Linked DNA regions of Azospira inquinata. The protein of the gene in region 1 interacts with the protein of each later gene in a pairwise test. Links are inferred from orthologs where the notes say so. Each region holds a gene or a part of one and is shown on either strand. Other genes may lie near its edges.

Region 1 (3,810 bases):
AAGCCCTGGATGTCCAGGTCTTCGAAAATCTGGGGATCGGGGTGCGGGCCGCCCTGGAGGCCCGGGATATGGCCACCGCCCTGCACACCATCGCCGCCCGCTTCCCCAATACGGAAGAGGCGGCCCAGTATTTCGGCCGCACCGGCACCTGGCTAGCCCAGGCCACGGCGGCGGCAAATCTGTCGGAAAAGGTCACGGCCCTCCTGGACGCAGGCAAAATTTCCAGCACCGGCGCCGCCGTCAAGCTGGAAAAGCTGGCCCGGAAAAACGAAGCCAAGGCCGAATCCCTCATCGAACACCTGTCCGATGGGGAAAAGCTGTCCAAGAAGGTGGTGGAAGAAGAACTCTCCGCCGCTTCCGGCCGCAACCGCAAGGCGGAAGCCCCGGCACCGGAGGCCGCCCCGGCCCCAGCCCAGGAAGCTGCGTCAGCGGCGCCCCAGCCCACCGCCGTGCCTGCTGGCGTGGCCCCCTGGGAAGACCTGCCCGGGGAAGGCGAGACCTCCCCGGACCCGACAGCCGCTCCCCACGCCCGGCTCAATCCGGGCAAGATCAAGCTGGTGGCCGAGCTTCTGGGCCTGGAAGAGGAAGACCCGGAAACGGTGCTGGCCCGGCTGGTGGACGAATTCCTGGCCACCAAGCAGGGCTAAGTAAGGGGCATTTCAAGCGGTAGCTGGGAAGAAACGGCGGGGCCCTGACGACTCAGGGGCCCGTCCTGCCCAAAGGGGAATTTCCCGGTAGATTGTTCATGGGTGAGCCTCAGAACCTGGAACTGGGGCGGCGCCCCGGGATTACGGGCGGAAGCCCGGCCCTTGAGGAGGGGCCCGCTGCCGCCTGCCGCCTGCCGCCTGCCGCCTGCCGCCTGCCGCCTGGCTCTGGCTCTGGCTCTGGCTCTGGCTCTGGCTCTGGCTTCTGGCTTCTGGCTTCTGGCTTCTGGCTTCTGGCGATCAGCAGTTTGCCCGCCAACCCCCGGCCACCCCCGCCTCAGTCGGCCCCGGCCCAGCGCTGGGCTGCTGCCTCGTCGTCCGCCTTGGCTTCCACCCAGCGGGCCCCGTCCCGGGTTTGTTCCCGCTTCCAGAAAGGGGCCTGGGTTTTCAGGTAATCCATAATGAATTCGCAGGCCTGGAAGGCGTCGCCCCGATGCACGGCGGCCACGGCCACCAGCACGATCTGATCCTTGGGCGCCAGACGGCCGACCCGATGCACTACCCGCACACCGCGCAGGTCCCAGCGGGCCCGGGCCTGGACCTCGATGTCAGCCAGGGCCTTTTCCGTCATGCCCGGGTAGTGTTCCAGGAACATTTCTCCGATGTCCGTTTGGCCCTGGTTCATGTCCCGCACCAGGCCCACAAAGCTGGCCACGGCCCCGATACCCGGGTCGTCGCCACGGAGGTCAGTCACCTCTTGGCCCAGGTCGAAATCCTCCGTCTGCACGGATATGGTCATGGCCGCCTCAGCCTCCGGTCACGGGGGGGAAAAAGGCCACTTCATCCCCGTCTGCCACCGGGGTGGCGGCCCGGGCCATGGTCTGATTGACGGCAAAACGGAGATTGGGGGTGGTTTCCAGCCGCTCCCACTCTCCGCCCCTGGCGGCCAGCCAGCGGCGCAGGGCGCCCAGGTCGGCCACACCCTCCGGCAGGACCAGACTTTCCCGATCCACCCCCAGGTTTTCCCGCAGGCCGGCGAAATAAAGCACGGTCACCATGGCGCCTCCTCAGTTCAGCAATTCGGAAAACGGCAGGAAGCGCACCCAGTCCCCCTGCTGCACCAGGGTCTGGGGCGGTATATCCAGCAGGCCATCCCCATGGACATTGGAGGCCATGACCCCGGAGCCCTGATGGGGATAAATGGATACGGCCCCATCTTCGTTCAGGGTGGCCCGCAGGAATTCCCGGCGCCGGTCCCCCTTCAGCCAGGCATCGGCGGCCAGAAGCCGATAGGCCACCGGGGTCACCCGGGCCGCCCCCTGGCGGCGCAGCAGGAAGGGCCGCACCAGGACCAGGAAGGTGACAAAGGCGGACACCGGATTGCCCGGCAGGCCAATGAAATCCACCGCCCCGCCGTCTTCCCTGCGTACCTGCCCGAAGGCCAGGGGCTTGCCCGGCTTAATGCCGATTTGCCACAAATCCAGGCGACCTTCCGCCCGCACCGCCGCCTTCACATGGTCTTCTTCCCCCACGGAAACGCCGCCGCTGGTCAGAATCACGTCGCTCTCCGCCGCGCCCCGGCGCAGGGCCGCCCGGGTGGCCTCCAGATCGTCCGGCACCTGGCCCAGATCCCGCACCTCACAGCCCAGGCGTTGCAGCAGGGCCACCAGGGCAAAGCGGTTGGTGTTGTAGATGGTGCCCGGGACCAGGGGCTCCCCGGGCATACGCAGCTCGTCCCCGGTAAAGAAGACGGCGACCCGCAGGGGGCGGAAAACGGGAATCTGGGCCAGGCCCACGGAGGCGGCAAAGGCCACATCCTGGGGCCGCAAACGGCTACCGGCGGCCAGCAGGGGGCCGCCCCGGGCCACGTCTTCCCCGGCCCGGCGAATGTTTTCCCCCAGCTTGGGCAGGTGGTTAATCACCACCCCTTCCCCCTCGTGGCTGCACAGCTCCTGCATCACCACCCCATCCGCCCCGGGGGGCACGGGGGCGCCGGTAAAAATCCGGGCGGCGCTGCCCGGCGCCAGGGGAGTTCCCACGCTGCCCGCCGGAATACGCTGGCTGACGGGCAGGCGGGTGCCGGCAACGGTCACCTCCCCCACCCGCAGGGCGTAACCATCCACCGCCGAGTTATCCAGGGGCGGCACATCCAGGGGGGAAACCAAATCTTGGGCCAGCACCCGGCCATGGGCGGCAGCGGTATCCACGGTTTCCACCTGGGTCAGGGGCTGGGCGGCGGCCAGCAGTTGGGCCAGGGCGTCTTCAAATTTGAGCATGGGGGTTCCTCGAGCCGTGGCGGTCCAGGTAGTCCAGGACAAAGGCCGCTACGGCCGCCGGTTGGTTCAAATCCAGCCAGGGTAGGCCCTGATCGGCCAGCCCGGGTGGGGGAATATCACTGGCCACAGCCAGAATTCCCGGGTGGTCAGGATACAGGGGCGGCTTGCCATTGGCTGCCCGATAGACCTCTATTTTGGGTATGGGTTCTTGCTTATACCCTTCCACCAGGACCAGATCGCAGGGCTCCAGCCGGGCCAGGTGCTCCGCCAGGGTGGGCTCGGGGGCCGCTCCCAATTCCCGCAGCAGGGCCCAGCGCCGGTCGCTGGTCACCAGCACCTGGGCGCAGCCCGCCGCCCGGTGACGGTAGGAATCCTTGCCCGGCTGATCCATGTCGAAGCCGTGGTGGGCGTGCTTGATCAGGGCCAGGGACAGCCCCTGGGCCACCAGCAGGGGCACCACCTGCTCCACCAGGGTGGTCTTGCCCGAGCCGCTGCTGCCCGTAAAGCCGAACACGGGAGGCGGGGAAGACGGGCGGGGAAGGGGCATGGGGGAATCTCCGGGCATCAAGGGGAAAGGGGCCTGGCGGCCTGCCACTTTCCCCGGAAGAAAAAAAAGCGTCAAGGCGAGGGGCGCCCTGACGCTGGGAAAAAGCCGCCCCGCCTTGTGGGGGGCACGGGACGGCACGGGTTAAACCGGCGTCGGGGGTTTAGCGCCGGGGCCGCACCAGCTGCCAGCGGCGCCCCAGGTAAGTGACCGAACCGAAGCCGCTCCAGACGTGGACCAGACGGGAGAAGGGAAAGATGATGAAGAGGCTCATGCCCATGAACAGGTGCAGCTTGAAGATGGGGGAAGCTTCTTCGATGCACAGGGGGGCGTCGCCCCGGAAGGT
Region 2 (3,146 bases), 650 kb from region 1 along the record:
GAGGAAACGGAAACCCTGACCCCGGAACTCCTGGCCCAGCTCCGGGCCGTCACCGCCGACCTGAACGAGGACGGCCTGCGGGTGGTGGCCGTGGCCGGTCGAGAACTGCCCCCCACCCAGGACACCTACGGGGTGGCGGATGAAAAGGAGCTGGAACTCCTGGGATACATCGCCTTCCTGGACCCCCCCAAGGAAACCACCGCCCCTGCCATCACCGCCCTGAACGACCACGGGGTAGCGGTCAAGGTGCTCACCGGGGACAACGAGCTGGTCACCAGCAAAATCTGCCGGGAAGTGGATATGCCCATTACCGGCATTCTCCTGGGGGCCGAAGTGGAAGACCTGGATGACCAGGCCCTGGGCCTGCGGGCGGAGCAAGCCAATGTTTTCGCCAAACTCACCCCGGCCCACAAGGAACGCATTGTCCGGGCCCTGCGCCAACGGGGCCACGTGGTGGGCTTCATGGGAGACGGCATCAACGACGCCCCGGCCCTGCGGGCGGCGGACATCGGCATTTCCGTGGATACGGCGGTGGATATCGCCAAGGAAGCGGCGGACATCATTCTCCTGGAAAAGAGCCTGATGGTCCTGGAAGAAGGGGTGGTGGAAGGGCGCAAGACCTTCGCCAATATGCTCAAGTACATCAAGATGACCGCCAGTTCCAACTTCGGCAACGTCTTTTCCGTCCTGGTGGCCAGCGCCTTCCTGCCCTTCCTGCCCATGCTGCCCCTCCAGCTCCTGGTGCAGAACCTGCTCTATGACTTCTCCCAGGTGGCCATTCCCTTCGACAATGTGGACCCGGAACAGGTGGCCCGGCCCCAGCACTGGAACCCCACGGACCTGGGCCGCTTCATGGCCTTTTTCGGGCCGGTGAGCTCGGTGTTCGACATTCTCACCTTTGCCCTCATGTGGTTCGCCTTCGGCGCCAACGGGCCGGAACACCAAAGCCTGTTCCAATCCGGCTGGTTCGTGGAAGGCCTCCTCTCCCAAACCCTGATCGTGCACATGATCCGCACCCGGCGCATTCCCTTCCTGCAAAGCCGGGCGGGCTGGCCCCTGCTGTTGGCCACCCTGGCCATCATGATCCTGGGCATTGTCATGGTCATGGGCCCCTATGCCCACTACTTCAAGCTGGAAGCCCTGCCCCTGGCCTACTTCGGCGCCCTGGCCGCCATTTTGCTGGGCTATATGGGCCTCACCCAGTGGATGAAAGGCTTCTACAGCCGCCGCTACGGCTGGCAATAAACCCATAGCGTCCCGCCGCCCCGCTCCCCCCAGGCGCGGGGTGGCGGCTTGCCAAGGGCAGCCGCTTCAGGCCTACTAGCCCCATGACCGCCCCCGCTTCCCCGCCAGCTCCCCCCTTTCCCCCTGCCCCCCTAAACCAACCGATCTGGGGCGTGGTCCTGGCCGGAGGCCTGGGGCGTCGTTACGGCGGGGCGGACAAGGGACTCCAATGTCTGGGGGGTGTGCCCCTGGCCCGGCGGGTGGCCCTAACCCTGGCGCCTCAGGTCAGCGCCCTGGCCATCAACGCCAACCGGCATCCGGACATCTACGGGGCCTGGGGCTACCCGGTTTTTGGCGACCAGCGCCCGGATTATCCCGGCCCCCTGGCCGGACTGCTGGAAGCCCTGGGCCGCTCCCCCTACCCCTGGGTGGCCGCCGCCCCCTGCGACACCCCCTTTCTGCCTCCGGATCTGGTGGCCCGTCTGGCCCAGGCCTTGGCGGAAAACCCGGGAGAGGTGGCGGCGGTCCGCAGCGGCGGCCGGGAGCATCCCCTCTGCTGCCTCTGCTCCACCACCCTGGCCGCCCCCCTGGGGGCCTATCTGGATGGGGGGGGCCAGCGGGTGTTGGCCTGGCTGGCCAGCCGGGCTACCCGCTGGGTGGAATTTCCCGACCCGGAGAATTTCCGCAATCTGAATACCCCGGCGGACCTGGCGGCTGCGGACCTGGGCAAGGGGCAGTAAAAGCCTAACGGCATAGCCAGGAAGCCCGCCATCAGGCCCCCGGGCCCCGGAAATTGGCCCAGCATAAGCATAAAGGCTGGCACCCGTCCGGGAAACGGCTACAATCCTAGCTCTTAGTATTAGAACTTACGGCCATGATCGTTCCCTACCCTTTTCTGCGTCCTTTGCTGAACGTGAATCTGGCCTGGGCCGGCGTGGACCTGGCGCTTTTTCCTGAAGATTTCCCCGATGGGGAACTGGCCGCCACGGGCATCACCCACCTGGCCCAACACAATCGCAGCCTGCCCCACCCCCTCACCCTGCCCTGGCTGATGCCCGGGGATCGGGAAATCTACGCCCGCAATTCCATCGCCACCCAACTGCCGGTGGAACAGCTCATCCTCACCCTGCCGGACGGGGATCTGGACCAGGATCTGAGCTTTCTCCGCCATCCGGGTTTCCGTATCGCCGCCCAGGCGGACAGCAACGCCACCCTGAATCACCTGATCCAGCGCAAGGCGGACTGGGCCGTGCTGGACGCCCGCCAGGCCCGTGACCAGGTCTCCCCCCTGGAACTGGCCCGGGCCAAGGAAGCGGGGCTGGTGCTGGTGGCCCGTCAGGTGCGCAACAACGATCTGCTGGCCTGGTGCGGTGCCCGGGGCTTCAACCTGGTCAGCAACGAATTTCTCTTCCGTCCGGACGAGGTGGACGGCACGGTGCCGGACCCGGCCAAGCTGCGGCTCCTGAAAATTCTCTCCCTCATCGTCCAGGACGCGGATACCCGGGAACTGGAAGAACTGTTCAAGCAGGAAGCCAAGCTTTCCTACAACCTGCTGCGTCTGGTGAATTCCGTTTCCCTGGGGGTAACCACCCGCATTTCCAGCTTCGGCCAGGCCATCACCCTCCTGGGCCGGCGCCAGCTGCAACGCTGGCTGCAACTGCTCATCTACGCCCACCAGTTCAGCGAAGAGCAACAGCCCAACCCCCTCATGCAACAGGCCGCCCTGCGGGGCGCCCTGATGGAGCGGCTGGCCATGGCTGCCGCCCCGGATAAGGCGGAGGACCGGGATTTCCGGGACTGCGCCTACATGGTGGGGGCCTTCTCCCTGCTCAACATTCTCCTGCACCTATCCATGAGCGACATTCTCGCCGCCCTGCCCCTCACCGACGAGGTCCAGGGCGCCCTGGCCGCCCACGCCGGCC

The links. Proteins that work in one complex are often made in the same cells at the same time.
Region 2: the proteins of Azoinq_RS09910 (region 1) and mobA interact in binary tests that used the Escherichia coli proteins (3 or more experiments, as listed by UniProt). The link is inferred for Azospira inquinata from one-to-one orthologs.

The regions. Positions count from the first base shown.
Region 1 is NZ_CP064782.1:2,157,648-2,161,457, reverse strand. What follows is about bases 817-3,810. They hold Azoinq_RS09910 (molybdopterin molybdotransferase MoeA), read right to left. Parts: upstream 2,921-3,810; coding sequence 1,712-2,920; downstream 817-1,711. Other genes in these bases: narI (respiratory nitrate reductase subunit gamma), read right to left, coding at 3,628-3,810; mobB (molybdopterin-guanine dinucleotide biosynthesis protein B), read right to left, coding at 2,907-3,467; moaD (molybdopterin converting factor subunit 1), read right to left, coding at 1,451-1,702; moaE (molybdopterin synthase catalytic subunit MoaE), read right to left, coding at 982-1,443. Outside these bases: Azoinq_RS09925 (ParB/RepB/Spo0J family partition protein), read left to right, coding at 1-647. UniProt on the Escherichia coli protein: Catalyzes the insertion of molybdate into adenylated molybdopterin with the concomitant release of AMP.
Region 2 is NZ_CP064782.1:2,809,255-2,812,400, reverse strand. The notes cover bases 409-3,146. They hold mobA (molybdenum cofactor guanylyltransferase MobA), read left to right. Parts: upstream 409-1,328; coding sequence 1,329-1,964; downstream 1,965-3,146. Other genes in these bases: Azoinq_RS12770 (EAL and HDOD domain-containing protein), read left to right, coding at 2,099-3,146; mgtA (magnesium-translocating P-type ATPase), read left to right, coding at 409-1,245. Outside these bases: more of mgtA, read left to right, coding at 1-408. UniProt on the Escherichia coli protein: Transfers a GMP moiety from GTP to Mo-molybdopterin (Mo-MPT) cofactor (Moco or molybdenum cofactor) to form Mo-molybdopterin guanine dinucleotide (Mo-MGD) cofactor.